DNA from 3 places in the Enterobacter sp. 6722112 genome. Region 1 is predicted to be linked to each of the others. Evidence: predicted binding sites of a transcription regulator. Region 1 holds the regulator's gene; each other region holds the start of a gene.

Region 1 (4,270 bases):
GAATGCAGGGTCTGGGCAAACAGCTCGTTAAGCCTGGTGCGTCTGGCCTCGTCCACCTCTTCATGCGCAAGCCGCCGCGCGAACACCTCTTCAACCCGAAGTTCGCTAAGCGTTTCACGCTGGGCGTTGAGCAGTATTTTCTCGCGCTGCTCGCGGCTGCGGCGTACCAGCAGCACCTCCACGGGAAGGTCTTCCGTCAGCGTCTGTATTTTACGCTGCATATCGTACAGGTAGTCGTCGGTGGTGATTTCGATATCGAGCCAGACGGGGGGATTAAGCGCTGCGCCGCGCCACTGCTCAAGCTGAGCGGTAATGGCGGCCAGATCGCCTTTCAGCACCGCCAGCGGCTGGGTGACCGGCACCTCAAGCGTCTCAACGGCGCTGAGTTTGCCTCCGGTGAAGCTCACCAGATGCACGGATTTGGCCTTGCCCGTTTCGTCAAAACTGAGCGAAATGGGCGAGCCGCAGTAGCGGATATGCTCGCAGCCGCCGATGATCTGCGCCCGGTGAATATGCCCGAGGGCAATGTAGTCGGCGGGGGGGAAGTTTTGCGCCGGAAACGCGTCCAGCGTACCGATATAGATCTCGCGCACCGCATCACTCTTACTGGCTCCGACGGTGGTGAGGTGCCCGGTGGCAATGATCGGAATGGCCTGATCGCCGCGCAGGGCGCAGGCTTCCGTATGTTGCTGGTGATAATAGCGGGTGATGGCCTGCAACAGATGCTGCTGTTTTTCGCTGCCGGACAGACCTGCCTGGCTTTGCACGATATCGCGCGGGCGTAAAAACGGAATTGGGCACAGCACTGCGCCCGGCGTGCCGTCGCGTTTTTTCAGGATCTGCGGCGCGTGTCCGGCGCTGGCCACCACGGTGGTATTGAGGAACGCCAGAATATCGCGGGATTCATTCAGCGTCGCCACCGAGTCATGGTTTCCGGCGACAATCACCAGGTGACAACCGGTTTGCTGGAGGTTGACCACAAAACGGTTGTACAGCTCACGCGCATAGCTCGGCGGCGATCCGGTATCAAAAATGTCGCCCGCCACAATAATCGCGTCCACCTCGTGAGCCTGAGCCGTCTCCAGCAGCCAGTTCAGGAACGCTTCATGTTCCGCGGCGCGGCTTTTGCTGTAAAAATTTTGACCCAGGTGCCAGTCTGAGGTGTGAAGTATGCGCATAAAAGATCCGTGGCAATAATAAGAAAGCAGGATTATAAACGTTCGGGGAACGGAAAATAACCGCTGTAATAAAACAACAGTTTGCTATTTATAGTGGTAATGTTTTTCATAAATCTGTCATAAATCTGACGCATAATGACGCCGCATTACAGACTTGTAACTTAAATACGATAAGACAGGGCAAAGTATGGCGAGACGTATTCTGGTCGTAGAAGATGAAGCTCCGATCCGTGAAATGGTGTGCTTCGTGCTTGAACAAAATGGCTTCCAGCCGGTTGAAGCGGAAGATTATGACAGCGCGGTGAACCAGCTGAATGAACCCTGGCCCGATCTGATCCTGCTGGACTGGATGCTGCCTGGCGGTTCCGGATTGCAGTTTATCAAGCATATCAAACGCGAGGCGATGACCCGCGATATCCCGGTGGTAATGCTGACGGCGCGCGGCGAGGAAGAGGATCGCGTGCGCGGTCTGGAAACCGGCGCGGACGATTACATCACTAAACCGTTCTCCCCGAAAGAGCTGGTGGCGCGTATCAAAGCCGTGATGCGCCGTATTTCACCGATGGCGGTGGAAGAGGTGATTGAGATGCAGGGGCTGAGCCTGGATCCTACCTCACACCGGGTCATGACCGGTGAAAATCCCCTCGATATGGGACCGACCGAATTTAAACTCCTGCACTTCTTTATGACCCACCCGGAGCGCGTTTACAGCCGCGAACAGTTGCTGAATAACGTCTGGGGAACTAACGTCTATGTCGAAGACCGAACGGTTGACGTCCATATTCGCCGCCTGCGTAAAGCACTGGAACTGAGCGGCCACGATCGCATGGTACAGACGGTCCGCGGCACGGGTTATCGTTTCTCGACCCGTTTCTGAACAATGACAGGAGTGTGACGCGTGCTGGAACGTCTGTCATGGAAAAGGCTCGTCTTTGAACTGATCTTATGCTGTATTCCGGCCCTCATTCTGGGGGCTATCTTTGGCTATCTGCCGTGGTTTTTACTGGTGGCCGTGACGGGATTGCTCGTCTGGCATTTCTGGAATTTACTGCGTCTCTCCTGGTGGCTGTGGGTCGACAGAAGTATGACACCCCCGCCGGGAAGCGGGAGCTGGGAACCGCTACTCTACGGCCTGCACCAGATGCAGATGCGTAACAAAAAGCGCCGTCGTGAGCTGGGAAGCCTGATCAAACGCTTTCGTAGCGGTGCGGAGTCGCTGCCGGACGCGGTGATCCTGACGACAGAAGAAGGGACAATCTTCTGGTGTAATGGCCTCGCGCAACAGCTGCTGGGCCTGCGCTGGCCGGATGATAATGGTCAGAACATCCTGAACCTTCTGCGTTATCCCGAGTTCACGCTGTATCTGAAAAAGCGGGATTTTTCGCGCCCGCACAATCTGAAGCTCAATAACGGTCGCCATCTGGAAATCCGCGTGATGCCCTACAGCGATCGGCAGTGGCTGATGGTAGCGCGGGACGTTACCCAGATGCACCAGCTTGAGGGCGCGAGACGTAACTTCTTTGCCAACGTCAGCCACGAGCTGCGTACGCCCTTGACGGTGCTTCAGGGCTACCTGGAGATGATGCAGGAGCAAACGCTTGAGGGGGCGCCGCGTGAGAAAGCACTGCATACCATGCGGGAGCAGACGTTCCGCATGGAAGGGCTGGTCAAACAGCTGCTGACGCTTTCAAAGATTGAGGCTGCCCCGTCGCTGGCGCTAAACGACATCATTGATGTGCCGATGATGTTGCGGGTGGTGGAGCGCGAAGCCCAAACGCTGAGTCATAATCAGCACACCCTGAGTTTTGACGTTGATAACACGCTGAAAGTGCTCGGCAGTGAAGATGAGCTGCGAAGCGCTATCTCAAACCTGGTCTATAACGCCGTGAATCATACCCCGAAAGGGACGCATATCGCGGTGTGCTGGCAGCATACCCCGGCGGGCGCTGAGTTTAGCGTCGAGGACAACGGGCCGGGGATTGGGCCCGAGCACCTCCCGCGTCTCACCGAACGATTCTACCGGGTGGATAAGGCGCGCTCGCGGCAGACCGGCGGGAGCGGACTGGGACTGGCAATTGTGAAGCATGCCGTCAGCCACCACGAAAGCCGGCTCAATATTGAAAGCACCCTGGGTAAGGGCACGCGCTTTAGCTTCGTGATTCCGGAACGATTAATTGCCAAAAAAAGCGCCTGACGGCAGATGTGTCAGGCTACCTTTCCACGGGCCAGCGATTGCTGGCCCGTTTGCTTTGCAGTCAAGCGAAACGCGGATGAATATTATACGGCTGGTGCTTTTTTGTTCGCATGATTAGCCATGAGTTTTTCTTATACATGGCATATTATGTTGGTCTGAATTTTCATGCTGGCATATTGTTCTGGTTTTACGATCCCTTCTTGCCTTTAAACGTTATAAGCGTTTAAATTGCCCCCAATATACTGTCAGACCGACTGTATTTGCGTGGTAAATCGAAAAACTATTCTTCGCCACGCCAGGACGGGAGCATATCCCGCTGAAATTGAGCAAATTTTCCGCTGTATCGTCCCGTGCGGGATGGCGAAAATCTCAACGTATTCAACACCACATCCACAGGCAGTAAGGTTTTATGACCCATCACTTGAAATCGCGTGACATTATCGCGCTGGGCTTTATGACATTTGCGCTGTTCGTTGGCGCAGGTAACATCATTTTTCCTCCAATGGTTGGCTTACAGGCGGGTGAACACGTCTGGACGGCTGCGTTTGGCTTCCTGCTTACTGCCGTGGGCCTGCCGGTACTGACCGTTATCGCGCTGGCGAAAGTCGGTGGCGGTGTGGACAGCCTCAGCACCCCGATTGGCAAAGTGGCTGGCGTTCTGCTGGCAACCGTCTGCTATCTGGCCGTTGGCCCGCTGTTCGCGACCCCGCGTACGGCGACCGTCTCCTTTGAAGTGGGTATCGCCCCGCTGACCGGTGACGGCGCGATGCCGCTGTTTATTTACAGCCTCATTTACTTCGCCATCGTGATTCTGGTTTCTCTCTATCCCGGCAAACTGCTGGATACCGTGGGTAACTTCCTGGCTCCGCTGAAAATTGTGGCGCTGATCGTGCTGGCG
Region 2 (4,270 bases), 160 kb from region 1:
GCAAGCTTAACGCCGGGCCAGCGCATGCGCCCGGCGGATAAACGTCACGACCCGATGATCCCGCCGTCCGCTTTGGTAATCACCACCGTTGACGATCGCGGACGCCCGTTCGGGCTGGCGTCTGGCCAGTTGGAAACAGCGCGCGGATTGGCCGGGTCGGTAATATCATCCCCGCCCTCCCCCGGATGCTGAATGTTGATAAACAGCGTGCGGTTGTCCGGCGTAAACGCAATGCCGGTGATTTCACATCCGCGCGGCCCGGTCAGAAAACGGCGATACTCGTTGGTGCCCGGAATGGTGGCGACCATCTGGTTATTGCCCATCCCCTCGTACGCTTTCTTATTGATGGTGCTGGAGGAGACGTCGGTCTGGATCCACAGGACGCCCTGGTGATCGAACGACAACCCATCCGGGCTGCCGAATGCCGCGCCCTGCATGGAGCCTTTGGCCTTCGGATCGTCGCCGTCGGTACGCCCGGCCATAACCAGAATATCCCACTTAAAGCGTGCGGCGGCAGGATCGGCACCCTCTTCGTGCCAGTGCATGATGTGACCAAATACGTTGTTGGCGCGCGGGTTAGCGGCATCGACCGGTGCCTTCCCCTCTTTACCGCGATCGCTGTTGTTGGTGAGCGTACAGTAGACGCTGCCGCTGGCGTGCGGATCGACGGCAATCCACTCGGGACGATCCATTTTCGTTGCCCCCACCGCGTCGGCCGCCAGGCGGGTTTTGATCAGCAGATCGCCCTGGCTTTCAAACCCGTTGCTTTTATCCAGGCCATTTTGCCCGAAGATCAGCGGCAGCCAGTCGCCGCTTCCGTCCTGGTTGAACCTGGCGACGTACAGCGTGCCGGACGTCAGCAGCTGCATATTGGCTTCCCGGTTCGCGGGATCGTATTTTTTGTCGGAGACAAACTTATAGATGTACTCAAACTTCTGGTCGTCGCCCATGTAGACCACCACGCGATTATCGGCGGCGAGCGTGACGGCGGCCCCCTCATGCTTGAAGCGGCCCAGCGCGGTGTGCTTGCGCGGCGTGGAGGTCGGGTTGTAGGGATCGATCTCCACCACCCAGCCGAAACGGTTGGGTTCGTTAGGGGTTTTATCGACGCTGAACCGCTCATCCACCTCGTTCCAGCGATAGGACTCATCGCTGTCGCTAATGCCGTAGCGTTTTTCCAGCGGATTGAGATCGGCTTTTTTCACAAAAATGTCCGACCAGTTCTCCTCGCAGGTGAGATAGGTGCCCCAAGGCGTGTGGCCGTTGGCGCAGTTCTGCATGGTGCCCAGAACGCGTTCCCCCTGCGGATCGGCGGCGGTTTTCATTAAATCCTGATGCCGCGCCGGGCCGGTAAGCTGCATCGGCGTATTGACGGTAATACGCCGGGCGAAGGAAGACGGACGCACCACCTCCCAGCCGCTGCCCGTTTTTTTCACTTCCACCACCGACACGCCCATCGCGTTCTGCCCCTTGCGGGCTTTATCGAGGCTCCAGTTCGCCGTACCGTCGGTAAACAGCATCCCGTTATCGATGTATTCATGGTTCAGCGCCAGCAGGCCATGTTCCGGGTTTTGCGCCCCCTGCGGCAGGCTAAACCACGCCATGCCGTCGTGGTGCATGCCCGCCTGCACAGCCTGTTCGTCTGTGGTATTGCTGGCGTCCGGCTTAAATGCCGGCATGTTGTCTTTGATCCCCGTCGGATCACCCCAGCGATAGAACGGGCGGGCAATATAGCCTTCTGGCACCCTGACCGTGTCTTCCGTGGAGACGTCGATGCTGGTAAAGCCCAGGGAAACTGCTTTTGCCAGCGCAGAAGGCTTCGATACCGCGGCAATGGCATTTTCGGGTGTGATCAGATACGGGAATGATACGGCGGCCCCCGCTACGGCCCCCATCTGGAGAAAACGGCGGCGGGAGAGAAACACCTCTGCCACCTCGGAGAATACCGGGTTAGCGCTGCGGTTACTGATATCGTCGCGATGTTCTTTTTTAAATACGGATTTGAGGGGTCTGCCCATAGCGGCTTCCTGTCATTGGCCAAGAGGTAAGGATGTGGCGACCAGTGTAAGAAGCTTTTATTACAATTTTATAACACGACAACGAAGGGATTGGGGCGTCCCTGCCCCGGATAACGAGGTGGAACGCTTAGAACTCGTAGCCAACCGAGACCTTAAAGGTACGCGGCTCGCCCTGAGTGATGTAAGTACCGGAATCGTCCACGCTTGACCAGTAGTTCTCGTTGGTCACGTTGTCGATGCCAGCCCGCACGGTCATCTGGTTTTCATTGTGGTTCACCGCGAAGCGATAGCGCATACCCAGATCCAGCGTGGTGTAGCTGTCCAGCTTTTTGGTGTTCGCAAGATCGGCATACTGCGTGCCGGAGTGGTTAACGCGCGCGGTCGCCGTCAGGCCTTCAATCGGCTTGATGTCGTACTCTGCGCCCAGCACGGCGTAGAAGCTCGGAATACCGATCGCATCGTTGCCCTGATTGACGCCGTTTTTGGTTTTGGTCAGCTCGGCCTGCAACCAGGTGGCGCTGGCATTCAGGCGCATCCCGAGCATGGGCTCGCCGAAGACGTTCAGCTCCACGCCGCGGTTACGCTGTTCTGCATCCAGGCCGTAGTGACCGCTGTCGTCAAGGATCGCCGACGGCATTTTGATCTCAAACAGCGCCAGGGAGCCGCCCACGCGGCCAAAGTCCGCCTTTACGCCCACTTCGTTCTGCTTAGAGTGCACGATACCGGTGCTCTGGCCGTAGTTAGTAGCAGTGTTCGGCGCAGTTTCACCGGGCTGTAACGCCTCGGTGTGGTTGGCGTAGAGGGAAATTTCCTCCCACGGTTTATAGACTACGCCGTAGGTTGGCATCCAGCGGCTGCCGTCGAAACCGTCCGCGTCGTTTTCCGCGCCGGTGATTTTGTTGTACCCACGGATGACAACTTTCTGATGACGTGCGCCTGCGGTGAACAGCAGCCTGTCATCCAGCACGCCCAGGGTATCACTCAGCAGCCAGCCCTGCGTGCGGGTGCGCCCGCTGGTCAGCGGATCGCTGTATTTGCCGCCTAAGCCGCTGAAGTTGCTGCTGTCCGGCATAGCCACGCCGGTGTTGTGGTAGATATTGGTGGTTGGGTTATCCGCCGCAGCCGACATCTTCCACGCGATTTTTTCGTTTTTGGTCATCGCCGAATACCCGACGTTCACCTTATGCGAGACGAAGCCGGTAGTGAAGTTACCGCGAATGCCCGCCATGCCGCTGACGGAATCGCTGATGCGGTTGGTATCAAGGCGGCTGACCGTCGCATTACCGCTCTTATCGAGGAGCTTCGGCGCGCTGTAGATCCCTTCTTCGTGCGCGTGCTGCGCGCCGAGACCGGTATACGCCGTCCAGCTATCGGTGATGTCATACTCGCTGCGCCACATCCCGAACTCGTTTTCGATATCGCTGTAGGCCCACTTCTGCGAGAAGTTGCGATCGTTCTTCGGCGGTTCAGGCACAAAGTCCACCGCCGAGATGTTGACGCTGGTCGGGCTGCCGTGGAAGGTTTTTTTCTGGTAGCCCAGGTCCAGCGAGGTGCGGAAGCGGTCGCCTCTGTAATCCAGTCCGGTGGAGAGCAGCGTGGTGCGGCGGCGGTCGTTCGGCACGCCGGTTTCGCCTTCGCGATGCACGAGGTTCACGCGCGCGCCAAACTGGTCGTTATCACCAAAGCGACGACCCGCATCCAGCGTGGTGCCAATCTGGGAATTCGAGGTGTAGTCGACGCCCACTTTCGCCTGCGGGGTGTCGCCCGCGTGTTTCGGCTCAAGGTTGATCATCCCGCCCACGCCGGAGCTTGCGGCGCCGTTCATCAGCGAGTTGGCGCCTTTGAAGATCTCGATGCGGTCAACCATCTGGGCATCCACCACCTGACGCGGCAGCACGCCGGACAATCCGCCAAAGGTCATATCGTCGCCGTCAAACTTCAGGCCGCGAATGCGGAAGGTTTCCGCGCTGTTGCCGTACCCCTGAACGAACTGCACGCCCGCGTCGTTAGCGACCACGTCAGCAATGGTTTTCGCCTGCTGATCTTCCACCAGCTTCGAGGTGTAGCTGATGATGTTGAACGGCACGTCCATGGCGTTCTGCTGACCGAGCATCCCCATTCGTCCGCCGTTCGCCACCTGCCCGTCAAGGAAGGCGGGCACCAGCTGGTCGCCGCCGGGTTTGAAATCACTCCCCGCGGTGGACTGGACGACAATGGTGTCCTCTTTTTTCTCATCCGCCGCAAAAGCGGAG
Region 3 (4,270 bases), 3.6 Mb from region 1:
TTCAGTGGTACGAATAACGATAGGCACCTGCAACAGCGCCAGCGCAATCACACCCGCCCAGCCGGAGAAGTGTTCCATTTGCGCCACCACGATGGTGTAAACAAACAGACCCACGACAATCGACGGGGCAGAAAGCAGAATGTCGTTAATGAAGCGGATGACTTCAGCGATCCAGGACTTGCGGCCATATTCCGCCAGATAGATACCCGCCATGATGCCCAACGGCGTACCGAAAACGGTCGCCCACAGGATCAGCAGGCCGCTGCCCGCCAGGGCGTTTGCCAGACCACCACCCGCCGTGTTCGGCGGCGGCGTCATCTCGGTGAACAGCGCCAGGGACATTCCATCAATACCCCGGGTGATGGTGGACATCAGGATCCAGATCAGCCAGAACAGGCCGAACGCCATCGTCGCCATGGAAAGCGTCAACGCAATGCGGTTTTTAATCCGGCGCTTTGACTGCATTTTGCGACGGGATTCCGCAAGCTGAGCGGTGTTTTGCATGTCGAGAGTCGCCATTAGCGTGCCCCCTCGTTTTTAGCCAGACGCATAATCATCAGCTTGGAGATAGCCAGCACAATAAAGGTGATAACAAACAGGATCAGGCCCAGTTCCATCAGCGCGGCGACGTGCAGCCCGGATTCCGCTTCGGCAAATTCGTTCGCCAGCGCAGAGGTAATACTGTTCCCCGGCATATAAAGCGAGGCGCTGTCGAGCTGGTAGGTGTTGCCGATGATAAAGGTGACCGCCATGGTTTCACCCAGCGCGCGGCCTAAGCCCAGCATAATGCCGCCAATCACCCCGTTTTTGGTGAACGGAAGGACGATGCGCCAGATAACTTCCCAGGTGGTGCAGCCGATGCCGTAGGCGGACTCTTTCATCATCACCGGGGTTTGTTCGAAGACATCGCGCATGACCGCCGCAATGTACGGAATAATCATGATGGCGAGGATCACACCTGCCGCCAGAATGCCGATACCGAATGCCGGGCCGGAGAACAGCGCCCCCACAAACGGAATGGCAGAGAGAACGTTACCGACCGGCTCCTGGAAGTACGTCGCAAACAGCGGCGCGAAGATAAACAGGCCCCACATGCCGTAAACGATACTTGGGATGGCCGCCAGCAGTTCAATGGCGATACCCAGCGGACGTCGCAGCCAGCCTGGCGCCAGTTCCGTCAGGAACAGGGCAATACCAAAGCTCACCGGAACCGCAATCAGCAGGGCGATAAAAGAGGTCACCAGCGTGCCGTAAATCGGCACCAGCGCACCATAAATATCGTTCGGCGCATCCCACTCTTTGGTCCACAGGAAGGCGAAACCAAATTTTTGAATGCTCGGCCAGGAGGAGAAAATCAGGGACACGATAATGCCGCCCAGCAGCAATAGCACAATCAGCGCAGCCAGTTTCACCAGCGCGCTGAAAATCATGTCACCTTTTTTACCCGGAGGGTTAAATGCAGGCTTGGTTGCAGCCATAAATTACTCTTCTGTTTGAGACGTTTTTACGAATATGCCCGGCGGCGCTGACGCTTACCGGGCCTACAGAGTAAACCGTAGGGCGGGTAAGCGCAGCGCCACCCGCCATCTTCGTTAAATATATCCTGTTAATACAGCGCTTTACCGCTGCTGTCTTTCACGTTGGTTTTCCATGCAGCACGGATCTGCTCAACCACGCTGTCTGGCAGGCTGGCGTAATCCAGATCGTTAGCCTGTTTGCCGCCATTTTTATATGCCCAGTCGAAGAACTTCAGCACTTCAGCACCCTGCTCAGGCTTCTTCTGCTCTTTGTGGACCAGAATGAAGGTGGTAGACGTGATAGGCCATGCATCGTCGCCTTTCTGGTTGGTCAGGTCCTGCGCGAAGGATTTGCTCCAGTCAGCGCCTTTCGCGGCGTTGGCGAAGTTCTCTTCGGTCGGGCTAACCGGTTTGCCGTCGGCAGAAACCAGTTTGGTGTAAGCCAGGTTGTTCTGCTTAGCGTAAGCGTATTCTACGTAACCGATGGAGCCTGGCAGACGCTGTACGAAGGCTGCGATACCGTCGTTGCCTTTACCGCCCAGACCGGTTGGCCAGTTAACGGTAGAGCCGGAACCGACTTTAGATTTCCACTCTTCGTTCACTTTCGCCAGGTAGCTGGTGAACACGAAAGAGGTACCAGAGCCGTCAGCACGACGAACCACCGCGATATTCTGCGAAGGCAGCTTAACGCCCGGGTTCAGCTTAGTGATGGCTTCGTCATCCCATTTTTTGATTTTGCCCAGGTAGATGTCACCCAGGGTTTTGCCGTCCAGCACCAGCTCGCCTGATTTCAGGCCAGGGATGTTAACAGCCAGCACAACGCCGCCGATCACGGTCGGGAACTGGAACAGGCCTTCCTGATTCAGTTTCTCATCAGACAGCGGAGCGTCGGATGCGCCGAAATCAACGGTATTCGCGGTAATTTGTTTTACGCCACCGGAGGAGCCGATACCCTGATAGTTGACCTTGTTACCGGTCTCTTTCTGGTAGGTATCCGCCCATTTGGCATACACCGGCGCAGGGAAGGTTGCACCAGCGCCAGTCAGGCTTGCTGCTGCAAAGGCAGAGAAAGCGCTCATTGATAAGGTCGCGGCGACAACAGTTGCGACAGTGGTACGCATAACTTTCATAATGTCTCCTGCAAGGATTTCGTAAATCATTGTTTAAGTGGCTACGATGAGCAAAATAGGACAAACAGGTGACAGATAAATGTACGAAATATGACAGTTTTATGACAAAGCCAGCGACAGATGTAACCACTTGAAAAATATAGCCATTAATTCACGACATGGTCATATTTTTGTCATCTTTTTTGTAATGAAACAGTTTTAGCGTAGCTGATATGACAACGGCTGTCATAAACAGCCGTTGTCATTTTAATGTGCGATTTCAATCGTCAGAGTTGCCGTTGCATTGAACTGGCCTGGTTTGGGTCTCGCTCCCGTTGCGCTGGCAGGTGCGCTTGAAAATGTCAGCGATCCCAGCGTATCCCCCATGATGTCGGGAATTTTAGTCGTTTCTGCTTCAAGGTTGCCGCCATTCGTATTCACTTCCCGATTGTATTTGTCGTAGACCTTAATTCCTACGTCTTCGTTGTCCGTCGCAATCATCGAATTATCAGAAGCCACGGCTGAGGCATGCAGGGTTGCGCCGAGCTTGTCGTAGAACATCATATTGGTGCATTTGATGTTCACGGTACGCGTGATTTTGCGATCGGTCAGCGCTTTCCCTTTCGTCGACGAAAACTCTGACGCCAGGATTTTATTGAAATCAAAAACAATGGCCTGCCCCTCGTCAATCTCACAGGATTGAGGAACCGTCACTGTTCCCTGAACAATCACATCAGAAATAATCTCATTCGAGACGGTACGCGGATCGATGGTGGCATAGATATTCGCCACCACCGTCGCCGGGATCGTCATCACCCCGGTGAAGGCTTTTTTAACGTACAAATAGATCTGCCCCGAGCCGCCGCTATAAAACGTGGTGGCGGAACTTACGCCGCTGTGACATTGATAGGGAGTACCGGTTTTATTAGGCAGATGATCAAAGGGCACTGCCGTATAACCGACACCGAGTATGTAAACAAGCAGGCCGATATCAACGTTATCATTCAGGTTAAAATAGGCGACATTGTTCCTGCTTCCCGCAGGCACCAGCGCTGGATTAACGACGCTGGTGATATAGGTATGATCGTAACTCTGATTCGGCCCGGTCAGACAGTAGCAGGTACCTTTAAACGAGGTATTGTTGTTATTCACATTAATAAGCGTTGACGTTCCGGCTATATTGTCCGTAATGGAAAACTGCTCTGTAAAATTCAGGTAGTTATGATATTTGCCATTGTCTGGCGCGCAGTAGCCGGTTGGGGCCGCATGCGCATAGAAGACGCAGGTCAGTAAGGCTAAAAGACCGTATTGCAGTTTCATTTTAATCCTTTATCGACACGTGACGGGCATCTGCACCAGTCCAGCGTCAGGCTGTTGTTGAAGCGTGTATTCCGCCCGACAGGTTGCGCCGTCGTTAAGCGTCAACGTAAATTGCCCCTTTTCCGGCAGGCCTGAGAGATAGAGTTCGCCCTCTTCTCCGACAATGCCCGTAACGCTTCCGGTGTCCAGCGTTGCCGATCCCGTTGCCCCAAAAGGCGCAGGTTTGCCATTGCTGAGATGAACGTTGAAAAGGATGCGGTAGCCGATATGCGTAACGAATTCCGCTTTTACTACCGCTCCACGGGTGGGAACCAGATTCTGGAC

What was found. Region 1 encodes PhoB, which activates phosphate uptake and scavenging genes when phosphate is short. Its sites were predicted from a motif close to CTGTCATAAAACTGNCNNAT; they were not measured.
Region 2: AC4OVU_RS06000 (PhoX family protein) is a predicted target of PhoB. The motif match lies at 2,076-2,095, and genes of this name have one in related genera.
Region 3: pstS (phosphate ABC transporter substrate-binding protein PstS) is a predicted target of PhoB. The motif match lies at 2,736-2,755, and genes of this name have one in related genera.

What each region holds. Positions count from the first base shown of each region.
Region 1 covers NZ_JBZWGR010000007.1:783,159-787,428, forward strand. The annotation lists gene sbcD (exonuclease subunit SbcD) at 1-1,178, opposite strand, end outside; gene phoB (phosphate response regulator transcription factor PhoB) at 1,366-2,055, shown strand; gene phoR (phosphate regulon sensor histidine kinase PhoR) at 2,077-3,372, shown strand; gene brnQ (branched-chain amino acid transporter carrier protein BrnQ) at 3,782-4,270, shown strand, end outside.
Region 2 covers NZ_JBZWGR010000007.1:940,353-944,622, reverse strand. The annotation lists gene AC4OVU_RS06000 (PhoX family protein) at 45-2,018, opposite strand; gene AC4OVU_RS05995 (TonB-dependent receptor) at 2,146-4,270, opposite strand, start outside.
Region 3 covers NZ_JBZWGR010000007.1:4,360,373-4,364,642, reverse strand. The annotation lists gene pstA (phosphate ABC transporter permease PstA) at 1-519, opposite strand, end outside; gene pstC (phosphate ABC transporter permease PstC) at 519-1,478, opposite strand; gene pstS (phosphate ABC transporter substrate-binding protein PstS) at 1,607-2,647, opposite strand; gene AC4OVU_RS22305 (fimbrial protein) at 2,894-3,946, opposite strand; gene AC4OVU_RS22300 (fimbria/pilus outer membrane usher protein) at 3,956-4,270, opposite strand, start outside.